2 regions of the Microbacterium sp. P2_F9 genome follow, and region 2 is predicted to be linked to the other one. Evidence: predicted binding sites of a transcription regulator. Region 2 holds the regulator's gene; the other holds the start of a gene.

Region 1 (8,389 bases), on a different contig from region 2:
CGTCGGCGCCTTCTTCCTCGCTCCCGACCGCCTGCCCGCGGCCGGACTCAGACCCTCGAGCATCATCATGCTCGGCACCGGAGAGCGGATCGCCGACGCGCGGCGCCTCGATGAGCTGCGCAGCCTTGATCCCGGAGCCACCTGCTTCGTCGAGTTCCTCGATGAGCGCGATCCGGCCGATCGCGAGCGTCTGCATCAGGCGCTCGCGTACCCCGACTCGATCGTCGCGAGCGACGCGATGCCGGTGGAGTGGCCCGACGGCCGCGCCGATTCCAGGGAGTGGCCGCTGCCGCCCGGTGCGTCCACCCATCCGCGCACCGCGGGGACCTTCGCGCGAAGCCTGCGCCTCATGGTGCGCGAACACGGGGACTGGGACTGGGTCGAAGCCTTCCGGCGCTGCTCGTATCTTCCCGCCCGCGTGCTCGATGACGTCGCGCCGGCGATGCGGTCGAAGGGACACCTCGCCCCCGGATCGGATGCCGATCTCGTCGTGCTCGATCCCTCTGCGATCACCGACAACGCCTCGGTCGCCGACCCGGTCCGCCCGTCCAGCGGCGTCCGCCACCTGATCGTCGGAGGGTCGTTCGTCATCCGCGACGGTCGGCTGGACACCGAGGCCTACCCTGGCCGCGCGGTCCGCGGCGTACCGCGCTAAAACCGAGCGCCACTCAGGAAAGCGCAAAGACGGGCTGGGTAGACTGCCCCGACGCCGATGGCAGAGACACGCCCGGCAATGCGCAGGAGAGAAATGACCGACATCATGACGACGGATGCCGCGGCATCCGTCGCAACCCGCCCTTGGCTCGACGCAGATGCTCCCGTGGAGGAGCGCGTCGCCCTTCTGCTCGAGGCGATGACCCTCGAAGAGAAGGCAGGGCTGTTCTTCCACACGATGATCACCATCGGCGACCTCGACGAGGCGAACCCCGCGTTCGCGACGCCGTCGGCCCGTGAGTACGTCGACGGCCGCAAGATGACGCACTTCAACCTGCTCGGCGCCGCGCCCCGCGGTCGCGACATCGCGGCCTGGCACAACGCCCTGCAGGAGCTCGCAGCGTCGACGCGACTCGGCATTCCGGTGACGGTCTCGACCGACCCGCGCCACTCCTTCAGCGACAACCCGGGCACCGCGATGATGGCGGGGCCGTTCTCGCAGTGGCCCGAGACCATGGGCCTCGCGGCGATCGGCGACGAGGAGCTCGTCGAGCGGTTCGCCGACATCGCCCGCCAGGAGTACATCGCGGTCGGACTGCGCGTCGCCCTCCACCCGCAGGTCGACCTCGCCACCGAGCCCCGGTGGGCGCGCGCCGTGGCGACCTTCGGTGAGGACGCCGAGCTTTCCGGGCGCCTCGGCGCCGCGTACATCCGCGGCTTCCAGGGATCGTCGTTCGGACCCGGTTCGGTCTCGACGATGACCAAGCACTTCCCCGGCGGCGGCCCGCAGCGTGACGGCGAAGACCCGCACTTCCCGTATGGGCGCGAGCAGGTCTACCCCGGCGGCCAGTTCGAGCTGCACCTGAAGCCCTTCGAGGCGGCGTTCGAGGCCGGCACGCGTCAGGTCATGCCGTACTACGGCATGCCGGTCGGCACCGAGTACGAAGAGGTCGGCTTCGGCTTCAACAAGTCAGTCATCACGGGCTTGCTGCGCGAGCGCTTCGGGTTCGACGGACTCGTCTGCACCGACTGGGGCCTCATCAACGACGCGGAGATCTTCGGCCAGCCGTTCCCGGCGCGTGCCTGGGGCGTCGAGCACCTGACCCCGCGCGAGCGCATGGTGAAGGTCCTCGAGGCGGGCGTCGATCAGTTCGGCGGCGAAGCCTGCCCCGAGCTGCTGCTCGACCTCGTCGCCACCGGCGAGGTCAGCGAAGAGCGCCTGAACGTCTCGGCGGCGCGCATCCTCCGCGAGAAGTTCGAGCTGGGCCTCTTCGACGACCCGTTCGTCGACGAGGACGCCGCCGATGAGATCGTCGGCCGGGCGGACTTCCGGGCGGCCGGTGAGGCCGCCCAGCGTGCGTCGATCACGGTGGTCACGAACCGCCCGCTGCGCTCCGGGTGGGCCGACAGCGATGCCGCGCCCGCGCTTCCGCTCTCCCCGGGGCTGCGGCTCTACGTGGAGGGCATCGACCCCGAGGTCGCGGGGCGCTACGGCACCGTCGTCGACTCGCCGATCGACGCGGATGCCGCGATCCTGCGCCTGGCGGCGCCGTTCGAGCAGCGCGACACGATGTTCGAGAACTTCTTCCACGCGGGCTCGCTCGACTACTCGCACGAGGTCATCGACCACGTGCGCGAGATCGCCGCGGCAGTGCCCACGATCGTCGACGTCCTCGCTGATCGCCCGGCGATCCTTGAGCCGATCGTCGACGCCGCCGCCGGGGTCACGCTGAACTGGGGCGCCAGTGCCGCAGCGCTGCTGGACGTGCTCACCGGTGCGGCCGAGCCGAAGGGGCGGCTGCCGTTCGACCTGCCGCGTTCGATGTCCGCGGTCGCGGCGAACCGTCCGGACGTGCCGTTCGACACCGTCGACCCGCTGTTCCGGTTCGGGCACGGCCTGAGCCTGTAGCGCCGACTGCCGAAAGGGCAGGTTCCCGTTCGCGGGGACCTGCCCTTTCGCGTTGTGGCACCCTTCGACAAGCTCAGGGACCGGGCGACGAGAGGAAGGCGATGGCGGCCTCGCGGAACGCGCGCGAGCCCGGTGCGTTGAAGTGGTGCCGGCCAGGGATCTCGAGGAACTCGCCGTGGGGCGCCGCGGAGGCGAGGCGCTTCGAGGCCTCGAGGATGCCGTCGTCGCTGCCGGTCGCGAACAGCACAGGCTGCTGCGGCGGACGGGCAGGGTCCGGATCCGCGTCGCCGAGGCGCATGCCCTCGGTCAGCGCGATCAGCACGCGCAGGTCGTTGCCCGGCACGCGCTCGGCGAGGGTCACATAGTTCTGGGTGACCGCGTCGTCGATGGGGATGCCGTCCTCCACGTACGCGCGCGCCTCGTCGAGCCGCATCCGGGCGAGCGGCCGCCCGTCGGGGATGCCGCCGAGCACCCCGCGGATCACTCGGTCCGGCGCGTCCACCAGCAGCTGCCACCCCACGCGCCCGCCCATGGAGTAGCCGCTGTAGAGCACCGTGTCCAGCAGATAGGTGTCGAGCACCTCCAGCAGGTCGCCGACGAGCGCGCGCATCGAGTAGTCGCGCGGATCGTGCGGCTTGTCGCTCGCACCGTGTCCGCGCTGGTCCACGCCGAGCACGCGGAAGCCGGCGCGGAGGAGGTCGCGCACCCACCCCGTCTTCACCCAGTTGTCCAGAGTGCTGGACGCGAAACCATGCACGCACAGGACGGTGGGTGCGGCATCCGATCCCCAGGAATACGTGGCGATGCGGTGCCCCTCCGCCGACATGACGAATTGCGGGGACGGCATCTCGGTCAGAGGCAGTGCGGCGGGAACCATGCGCTCCATCCTGCCGTCCCTTCGACAAGCTCAGGGACCGGCGGGCCCGGTCACCCGGCCGTCAGGATGACGAGCTGCTGGGTCGCCCGGGTCATCGCGACATAGCGGTCGACCGCGCCCTCGATGCCGGTCCCGAAGGCGTCCGGCTCGACGAGCACGACCAGATCGAACTCGAGCCCCTTCGACGACTCCGGGGTCAGCGAGCGCACCCGCGACGTCGGTGTGAACGCGGGATGCCCGATGACGCAGGCGACGCCCTCGGCGTGCTCGGCAGCCCAGGCCGCGAGGATCGCATCGAGTTCGGCGAGCGAACCATGCCGGACCGGGACGCCGCTGCTGCGGATCGACGTCGGCACATTCGCATCCGGCAGGGCCGCGCGGATCACCGGTTCGGCCTCGGCCATGACCTCCGCCGGGGTGCGGTAGTTGATGTTCAGCGCAGCGATGCTCGTGCGGGTGAACCCCGCCCTGCCGAGCCGCTCCTCCCAGGACTCGGTGAAGCCGTGTCTGGCCTGCGCGCGGTCACCGACGATCGTGAAGCTTCTGGACGGGCAGCGGGCGAGCAGCATCTGCCACTCGGCATCCGTCAGCTCCTGCGCCTCGTCGACGACGATGTGCGCGAACGGACCGGCGAGCAGGTCGGGGTCGCCGCCCGGAAGGGCGGTGGTGCCGTCGTCGAGGGTGTTCTGGAAGTCCTGCCCTCGGAGCATCGACATGACCGACATCTCGGAGTCGTCGCCGGCGATGAGATGGTCGACGACCCTGCTCATCTCCTCGCGTTCCGCGGCGAGGGTCGCCTCGCGCTGCCGGCGGCGCCGGGATGCCTGGGGGTCGCCGATCCGGCGGATCGCGGCATCCAGGAACGGCAGGTCGGAGACGGTCCAGGTGTGGCCATCACTGCGCTGGAGCACCGCGACCTCGTCTGCGTTCAGCCCGGGCGCGCATCGCTGCAGGAATGCCGGCGACGTCCACAGCTGCGCGACGAGCGCGTTCGGATCGAGGATCGGCCATGCGCGGCCGAAGGTGCGCAGGAGCTCCTCGTTCTGCCCGAGCTCGCGACGGAACATCGCCGTGGGCATGCCCGCGGGGCGCCGGTCGACGAGGATCTCGAGCAGCGTCTCCCACACCTGATCCCGCGCCTCATTGTGCGGCGCTCCGGGCTCCGCGGAGTCGAACGCCTCCGCCCAATCCGCTTCGGTGAGCCACACATCGGTCCACGGTGTCTCGACCATCAGCTCCTGTGTGGGCGGTCGCTCGTAGAGCCGGACCGCGGCCTCGATCGCGTTCACCAGGGTCGCGGACGACTTCAGACGCGCGATTTCCGGATCGGTCTCGGCATCCGCTTCCGCCCCCTCGGCGATCAGGTCGCGCAGCGTGCAGATCTGCACGCTGTCTTCGCCAAGACTCGGGAGGATGTCGTCGACGTACGCCAGGTACGCCTGGTGCGGACCGACGAACAGCACTCCGCCGCCGCCGCGGCCGATGCGCGGGTCGGAGTAGAGCAGGTAGGCGGTGCGGTGCAGCGCCACCACGGTCTTGCCGGTGCCCGGGCCGCCGTCCACGACCAGGGCGCCGTGCGATCCGGCGCGGATGATGGCGTCCTGGTCGGCCTGGATCGTCGAGAGCACATCGCGCATGCGACTTGTCCGGTCGGCGCCGAGGCTCGCGATGAACGCATCGTCGTCGTCGAGCGCCGCGCGCCGTTCGAGTCCCTCCGGAGTGAATGCCTCGTCCCAGTAATCGCTGATCCGGCCGCGCGACCAGCGGTAGCGGCGGCGGCTCACGAGCCCCATCGGGTTGGCATGGGTGGCGCCGAAGAACGGCTCGGCGGCGGGGGATCGCCAGTCCACGAGCAGTCGGATGCCGGTGGCATCGGTGAGACCGAGTCGTCCGATGTAGATGGGCTCCGCGCCGCCTTCTGGGACCATGTGCCCGAGGCACAGGTCGAGACCGAACCGGCGGAGGGTGCTCAGGCGTGCGCTGAGCCGGTGGACCTCGAGGTCACGGTCCAGCGCGGCCTGGCCGCCTCCCGTCGGCGCCTTGCGCACCGCGTCGAGTCGAGCGGACAGGTCGGCGATCGACCGCTCGAGGGTCTCCGCGATCGCCGCGAAACGCTGTTCGTCGCCGGCGATCAGCGCGGGATCGGCCTTGGCGGAGAGCCGGTCGGGAAGGTCGAATGCGCTGGTGGTCAAGGGGGTCATCGGGTGTGCGGCCTCCGTTCTGCGGCGCGCTTACCTCGGGGCGGGCGAGGTACGCGGCCGTTCAGTATGCGTCAACAGGGGGGCCTTGCGGCAAGGCCCCCTCCCGGCGATATTCTGGAAGTGCGGAGGCCGATGCGGCCTCCTTTTTCTGTTCCCCCGTCGGGCCCATACCCGCGGCTGGTCGGTGTCTCTGGGCGGTGCATGGCCTGATTGCCGACGCGGCACGGCATCCCGCTGCTGCGGGCCGGAAGTCATTCGGATCTGGGCTGAATGGTGCCCGATCCACCAGGCGGTCGAGACGGTCACCAGATCGATGATCTGCGCCTTGCGGAGGGCGTGTCGGGGCTGGCTGGGCGAGGCCGCTGAACGGGTCTTGGTAGCGGCGTCCGGCGTCGATACCTCGCGTCGACCGCGTGCGACAGGCTCGCCGCCGAGCCTCGAAAAGTTGTTTGAAAACTTCTTCTGATCAGGCTGATTTCGGGGTCGGAATGTCGGTGGCCCTCAGCAGAATTGGGGTATGAAAGACCTCATCGACCGCCTCGACGCACTCGACGCGATGATCGCTGAGGTCGTATCCGAGGCTCTCACCGATGGGGCTCTGAGGATCGCCAACGAACCCGGGATCGTCGAGCTGCTGTCGACGACGGCGCGTATCGGCCGGCGGCTCGATGCGGTGCTGATCGAGGCGGTCGGCGAGGTCGAGACGCGGTCGTCGTCGGGTGATCGGGACGATCGGATGACGACGCGTTTCGGCTGCCATGACGTCAGCGAGTTGGTGGAGCGCGCCACCCTCGCCTCCCGGTCGACCGTCTCGCGGCTGCGCCGCGCCTCGGGGGCCGTGCGGGGTGAGGTGTCGCTCACCACCGGTGAGCTGCTGGAGCCGGCGCTTCCGGCGATGCGCGCGGCGCTGTGCGACGGGCTTGTCGGGGTCGATGGGGTGGTCGCGGTCGCCGGCCCGCTGCTCTCCGCCGGGTCGCGGATTCCGCGGGAGGAGCTGCTCGCCGCCGACGCGGCACTGGCCGCCGAAGTGCGCGGCGAGGGCCCGGARGSCGCGCCGCCGATGGGRGCCGACCTCCTGCGGGTGCAGGCGCAGGCSTGGTCGATCGCGCTGGATCAGGATGGCGCCGAACCGCGGGAGCGGATGACCGAGCGCAAGCGCTCGTTCACGCTCGGGTCCCCGACCGACGGGGGCGTGCCGTGCCGGGGGAATCTCATGCCCGAGGTGGCCGCGCAGCTGCAGATGATCTTCGACGCGCACACCAACCCGGCCTATCACGGCGTCCGGTTCACCGAAGACTCCCCCGGCGACGGCGAGCCCGATGACGCGGTGATCCCGCGTGACTTCCGGACGCGGGCGCAGCAGCAGCACGATGCGCTCGCGAGCGCCCTGTCGGTGGCGGCGTCCAGTGGGCTGCTGCCCACGATCGGCGGCGCCGCCCCGACCCTGGTCGTGTCCGTCCGTGAAGAAGACGCCCAACGCGGGGAGGGCTACGCGCACGCCCAAGGCTGCGACCTGCCCCTCGGCATGGCGGCGGCGCTGCATGTCGGCTGCGCCGGCAGCATCCAGCGGATCACCTCCCGCGACGACGGCCGCATCGTACGGATCGGCATCGAGGAGCGCGTGTTCAACCGGCACCAGCGCCGCGCGATCGCCCTCCGCGACGGCGGGTGCATCATCCCCGGCTGCGGCATCCCCGCCGGATGGTGCGAAATCCACCACGTTCTCGAGCACGTCAACGGCGGCCCCACCCACACCGATAACGGGGTGCTGCTCTGCTGGTTCCACCACCGCTTCATCGACTGGCACGGCTGGAAGATCCGAATGAACCACGGCGTCCCCGAAGTACGCGCCCCCAGCTGGTGCGACGCCACCCTCCGATGGCGCCCCGTCACCAGCTCGAAAACCCGACTCCAGGACGCCGTCCTCCGCCACTGATGGCGCCATCAGTAAGTCTCACCGCCGCGTTTCGTCTCGCTTCGCTCGCTCAACGACGGGGAGTGCGAGCTGCTCACTCAACGACCCGGGTTGCGAGTCGCTCGCTCAACGACCCGGAGTACAAGCTGCTCGCTCAACGACCGCGGAACTTCCGTGGCTGTGTCAGGGCTTCCGCGCGGCAGGCTCAGCGCCCTCGGGTCGCGTCACGGCCGCGCCCGTCATCCGCAGCAGCGTCGTCGCTGTGAGTGCACCGGCCGCCAGGATCCCGGCGAGGACCACGAGCTGGAACCTGCCGGCTTCGAAGGGCGACGCGCCCGCGAAGATCGCGCCGACGAACGCACCGGGCAGCACGACGATCCCGGTCGTGCGGGTCTGGTCGATCGAGGGCAGCAGCGAGGTGCGGATCGCACCGCGGGCCAGGTCGCGCGTGGACTCCCATGGCGTCGCGCCGAGCGCGAGCCAGCCTTCGACCTCGTCCCAGTGATCGTGCACGGCAGCGCGGTGGATCCGCTGGGTGAGGATGGCGACGGTCATCGTGTTGCCGATGATGATCCCGCCGATCGCGAGTGCGTAGCGGGGCGAGAGCTCGATAGCCCCGCTGGCGAACGCGACAGTCATGACCACGAGCGGACCGAGGAGCATCGAGAGGGCGAGCGGGTACACGCCCCGCAGCGGCATCCCCGCCCGTCGTGCCGCAGTCCAGATGGCGGCGACGAGCATGACGACCAGCCCGAGCGCCACCCACAGCGGATCCTGGATGATCCCGGTCAGCACGAGGCTCAACGCCGTGAGCTGCAGTGCCGCCCGCGCGA
Region 2 (5,500 bases):
CGACTCGTCGTCGCGGATGCCGCCGGAGACCTCGACCTGCACGCCGCGCACGTGCTTGATCACCTTGCGGATCACGCTCGCGTTGCTGCCCCGCCCGAAGGCGGCGTCGAGGTCGACGAGGTGGATCCACCGCGCGCCCTGACGCGCGAAGTCGAGCGCAGCGTCGACGGGGTCGCCGTAGTTCGTCTCGGTGCCCGCCTCACCCTGCGTCAGGCGAACCGCCTTGCCGCCGGCGACATCCACGGCGGGAAGGAGGATCAGTTCGGGAGGGGACGCGAAGTCGTTCATGGATCCTCAGGAAGATGTCGTGGCGGCGCCTCGGCGCCGCGGGGAAGGCACGAATTCAGAGAGTAGCCCCGCCGAGCACGCCGATCCAATTGGACAGGAGTCGGATGCCGGCAGAGCCGGACTTCTCGGGATGGAACTGGGTGGCAGACAGCGGGCCGTTCTCGACAGCGGCGATGAACGGAGCCCCGTGGGTGGACCAGGTGACCGCGGGCTTCGGGAATGGGGGCTGCACATCCAGGAGCCACTTCTGGGCGCCGAACGAGTGGACGAAGTAGAACCGCTCGTCCTCGATGCCGCGGAACAGGCGCGAGCCCTCCCCCGGGTCGACGGTGTTCCAGCCCATGTGCGGCAGCACCGGTGCGTCGAGTTCGGTCACGACGCCTGGCCACTCGCCGAACCCCTCGGTGTCGACTCCGCGCTCGACCCCGAGTTCGAACATGACCTGCATGCCGACGCAGATGCCCAGCACATGCCGACCGCCGGCGAGGCGCCGTTCGATGAGCTCGCCCGCGCGCACCGCGTTCAGCGCGTCCATGACGGCGCGGAACGCGCCGACCCCGGGCACGACGAGTCCGTCGGCGTCGCGGATGAGGCCGCGATCCGCGGTCAGGCGTGCGTCGGCCCCGGCCGCAGCGAGAGCCTTGACCGCGGAGTGCACATTCCCCGAGCCGTAGTCGAGCACCGCGACGAGCGGTCGGCTCACAGGGCGCCCTTCGTCGAGGGCACGCCGTCGACGAGCGGGTCGAGCGCTTTCGCCTGGCGGAACGCGCGGGCGAAGGCCTTGTACTCGGCCTCCGCGATGTGGTGCGGATCGCGCCCGGACAGCACGCGCACGTGCACGGTGAGCGCGGCGTTGAACGAGATGGCCTCGAACGTGTGCCGCACCAGCGAACCGGTGAAGTGGCCGCCGATGAGGTGGTGCTCGAAACCGGCCGGCTCGCCGGTGTGGACGAGATAGGGCCGGCCCGAGATGTCCACGACCGCCTGGGCGAGGGCCTCGTCGAGGGGCACGAGCGCGTCGCCGTAGCGCGAGATGCCGGTCTTGTCACCAAGCGCCTCGCGGATGCTCTGACCGAGCACGATCGCGACGTCTTCGACGGTGTGGTGCGCGTCGATCTCCGTGTCGCCCGACGCACGCACGGTGAGGTCGGTGAGCGAGTGCTTCGCGAACGCGGTCAGCAGGTGGTCGAAGAACGGGACTGTCGTGTCGATGTGGCTTCGGCCGGTGCCGTCGAGGTTGACTTCGAGCTCGACGGTCGATTCGCTCGTCGCGCGGCGCAGTGAAGCGGTGCGTCCGGTCATGCCGCCGAGTCTATCGAGGCCAGCGCCTCCAGGAACGCCGTCGTCTCGTCCTCGGTCCCGGCGGTCACGCGAAGATGGCGCGCGATGCCGACATCCCGGATGAGCACGCCACGGTCGTAGAGGGCCTGCCAGGTGGCGGCAGGATCGTCGACGCCGCCGAAGAGGACGAAGTTCGTCCACGACTCGTGCGGTTCGTAGCCGAGCGCCTCGAGCGTCGCGGACGTGCGGTCGCGCTGCGCGACGATCTCGTCGACCATCCGCAGCATCGTCTGCGCGTGGCGCAGGGCCGCCGTCGCCGCAGCCTGGGTCAGCGCACTCAAGTGGTACGGCAGCCGCACGAGGCGAAGCGCGTCCACGACCGCGGGATCGGCGGCGAGGTAGCCCACGCGGGCACCCGCGAACGCGAAGGCCTTGCTCATCGTCCGCGAAACCACGAGCCGCTCGCGGCCGGGCAGCAGCGTGAGGGCGGACCGCTCGTCGCGCGGGGCGAACTCCTGGTACGCCTCGTCGACCACCACGATCCCCTGGGTGGCGTCATAGACCGCCTCGATGACGTCGAGCGTCATGGGCGTGCCGGTCGGGTTGTTCGGCGCGCACAGGAAGACCACATCGGGTGCGGCCTGTTCGACCTGGGCTGCCGCGCTCTCGGCGTCGACGGTGAAATCGTGCCGGCGCTCCCCCGCGATCCATGATGCGCCGGTGGCGCGGGCCAGCAGCGGGTACATCGAGTACGTCGGCGCGAACCCGAAGGCGGTGCGGCCAGGACCGGCGAAAGCCTGCAGGACATGCTGCAGGACCTCGTTGGATCCGTTCGCCGCCCAGAGCTGATCCGCCGTGAGGCCATGCCCCAGGTACTCCGCGAAGCCTTCGCGGAGAGCGGTGAACTCACGGTCGGGGTAGCGATTGATGTCGCGCAGCGCCAGTGCGATCGAGTCGAGGATGTCGTCGGCCACTTCCTGCGGGACAGGATGCGTGTTCTCGTTGACGTTGAGTGCGACGGGGAGCGGCGCCTGCGGTGCGCCATAAGGCGTCATACCACGCAGATCGTCACGAAGGGGCAGTCGATCGAGGCTCACCCCTCCCATCGTAGAGGCGACGGGATCAGTGGGCGGGCGCGTACTCGGCGGGAATGGCGATGCGCTGTCCTGCCGCCACTGTGACGCCCTCGAGAGCGTTCAGCCGGACGATGGCATCCACGACATCGCGCGGGTCAGCAGTCGGCGCGACCTCTTCGGCGATCGACCAGAGCGAGTCGCCCGCGGCGACCGTGATCGTCGTGAAGGAGCCCGCCGGAGCCCCGGCATCGCGCGACGCGAGTGCCGCCCCGCCGCTGATCACCGCGATGCTCAGTGCCACCACCGCGGGGAACGCCGCCATGGTCGCCAGCACGCGGCGACCGCGTGTCGTGAGACGAAGTCGCGTGCCGCCCACAGCGGTCGCACCGACGGCGGAGATGCGGTGTGTCGCAGCGCCCGAGAATCCGATGGCGGTCATGAGGTCCTCCTGAGAGTGGGGAGAGGTTCGCATCCGGAACTCGGCCGGGAGCGCCGGATGCGAATCTCTCTTCCGAAGTTATCTTCGATGCAATATCCTGTCAAGTGCGGTGGAACACAGCAGTTCCTCGAACACGAAACGCGGCGAGTCTGCTTCGCTCCACCTGCCTGACCGGATACGGTTTCGACAGGAACAGCCCATCAGGGACCTCCGACATTCGAAGAACGATGCACCTCAGGGGCGCGAGACAGGAGCTGGGACGATGACCGAGGCAACCGGCCGCGAGAAGCCGCAGACCCGGCGACGCAAGAGCCTGAGCGACAAGCAGCTCGCCATCCTGGAGGTGATCCAGCGATCGATCGCCCGGCACGGCTATCCGCCGAGCATGCGCGAGATCGGCGACGCGGTCGGCCTCAAGTCCCTCTCGAGCGTGACCCACCAGCTGAATCAGCTCGAGCTCAGCGGCTATCTGCGCCGCGACCCGGGCAAGACCCGCGCGATGGAGGTGCTCATCGATCTCCCGGGAAGCGCCACCGAGAATCCCGCCGACTCCGGTCCTGTGGTCGGCGACGCCGCCATGGTGCCCCTCGTCGGGCGGATCGCCGCCGGCGTCCCCATCACGGCCGACCAGCAGGTCGAGGAGATCTTCCCGCTGCCCCGTCAGCTGGTCGGCAAGGGCGATCTGTTCATGTTGAAGATCGTCGGCGAGTCCATGATCGACGCGGCGATCTGCGATGGCGACTGGGTGGTCGTCCGATCGCAGCCCACCGCCGAGAACGGCGACATCGTCGCTGCGATGCTCGACGGCGAAGCCACGGTGAAGACCTTCCGGAGGCGCGACGGGCACACCTGGCTGCTCCCCCGCAACTCCGCCTTCGAACCGATCCTCGGCGACGACGCGGTCGTCCTCGGCAAGATCGTCGCGGTCCTCAGAGCCGTCTGATCGGTGAATTCTCGCCCATGACGGGCGATGATTCCCCGCGCGGCATGGCACTCGGACTGCAACGACCGGCAGAATGGCCGAAGGCGCGGGGGTGCGCCAGACGAGAGGGGGCCGTCGTGGCCGCAACCGAGATCGACGAACTCCGCGAACAGCTGGCACGGCTCGAGGCGGAGAACACCGCGCTCCGCGACGTCACCGCGCCGACGACGCCCATCCCGCCAGCAGCGGCGAAGCGGCAGCGAGAACCCGGCCGCTGGCGCGCCTTCGTCTCGGCGCTGATCATCGTGATCGCCACGCTCCTGGTTCCCATCGCGATCGTGAGCGCGTGGGCACGCGTGCAGCTCGTCGACGAGGATGCGTTCGTCAGCACTCTCGCGCCCCTCGCCGAGGACCCCGCCGTCCAAGGCATGATCATCGACGAGACGATGGACGCCATCACGGCCCAGGTCGACTTCAGCGAGCTGACGTCGAACGTCTTCGACGGCATCGCCGACCTCGGCCTGCCGCCGCGTGCCGCCCAGGCACTCGATCTGCTGAAGGCCCCCGCAGCCGACGGTCTCGAGAATCTCGTGAACACGACAGTCACGCGGGTCATCGAGTCGGATGCCTTCGCCGATGTCTGGGCGACGACGACGCGTGCCGCGCACCGCGCCCTCACCGCCGCTGCGACATCGGACGGCGGCGGGATCGTCGTCATGACCGACGACGGCGTCGGCATCCAGCTCGGCGCGATCGTGGAACGCGTCAAGCAGAACCTCGAAGACCGTGGTGTCGGGGTGGCCCAGATGATCCCAGCGGTCGACAAGGTCGTCATCATCGGCACGGGTGAGACGCTCCTCGCGATTCGCACGACCTACGCGATCGCCTCCACGCTCGGATACTGGCTCCCGATCATCACACTCGCCCTCTTCGCGCTCGGCATCCTCATCGCCCGCCGACGGAGCGTCGCCATCATCGGAACCGGTGTCGGCTTCCTGATCGGCGGTGGCGCGCTGGCACTCGGGTTCGCGGCCGGATACCCGGTGATGGGCCAAATCGCCGTGCAGCTCGATCTATCGGTGGCCGGGCTCGACGTCATCTACAGCCAGCTGATCGGTTCGATGCACCAGACCGCGGCGATCATCGCACTGCTGGGTGTCTTCATCGGAGTCCTCGGGTGGTTCATGGGCCGCTCGTCCGCGGCAGCCCGCTCGCGCAGCTTCATCCGGGGAGTCAACTCGTCGGCACGCCGCTGGTTCGCGGCGCGCGGGCTGAACACGGGAGCGTTCGGGATCGCGCTCGCGCGCTACCGAGTGCTCATCCGCGTCGTCATCGCCGTGCTCGCCGTGCTCTGGCTCTTCGCACTGCGTCCGCTGTCGACAGGGGATGTCTTCCTCGTCATCATCGTCGCGTTCGTCGTCGCGTGGCTGCTCGAACTGCTGCAGAAGCGACCGGATGAGCTGGTCGCACCGAGCACTGAGGACTCCGCGCTCG

Evidence for each region. Region 2 encodes LexA, which represses DNA repair genes until DNA is damaged. Its sites were predicted from a motif close to TCGAACANNTGTTCGA; they were not measured.
Region 1: a site for LexA is predicted at 6,079-6,094, ahead of AC1DVT_RS06505 (HNH endonuclease signature motif containing protein). Genes of this name have one in related genera too.

Annotation. Positions count from the first base shown of each region.
Region 1 covers NZ_JBFUFC010000040.1:846-9,234, forward strand. Annotated here, with positions in the region: gene AC1DVT_RS06485 (amidohydrolase family protein) at 1-655, shown strand, start outside; gene AC1DVT_RS06490 (glycoside hydrolase family 3 protein) at 749-2,563, shown strand; gene AC1DVT_RS06495 (alpha/beta fold hydrolase) at 2,637-3,440, opposite strand; gene helR (RNA polymerase recycling motor ATPase HelR) at 3,491-5,641, opposite strand; gene AC1DVT_RS06505 (HNH endonuclease signature motif containing protein) at 6,159-7,577, shown strand; gene AC1DVT_RS06510 (ABC transporter permease) at 7,740-8,389, opposite strand, start outside.
Region 2 covers NZ_JBFUFC010000067.1:12,333-17,832, forward strand. Annotated here, with positions in the region: gene priA (bifunctional 1-(5-phosphoribosyl)-5-((5-phosphoribosylamino)methylideneamino)imidazole-4-carboxamide isomerase/phosphoribosylanthranilate isomerase PriA) at 1-288, opposite strand, end outside; gene hisH (imidazole glycerol phosphate synthase subunit HisH) at 344-991, opposite strand; gene hisB (imidazoleglycerol-phosphate dehydratase HisB) at 988-1,590, opposite strand; gene AC1DVT_RS09150 (histidinol-phosphate transaminase) at 1,587-2,675, opposite strand; gene AC1DVT_RS09155 (LysM peptidoglycan-binding domain-containing protein) at 2,692-3,084, opposite strand; gene lexA (transcriptional repressor LexA) at 3,347-4,027, shown strand; partial or broken gene AC1DVT_RS09165 (hypothetical protein) at 4,144-5,500, shown strand, end outside.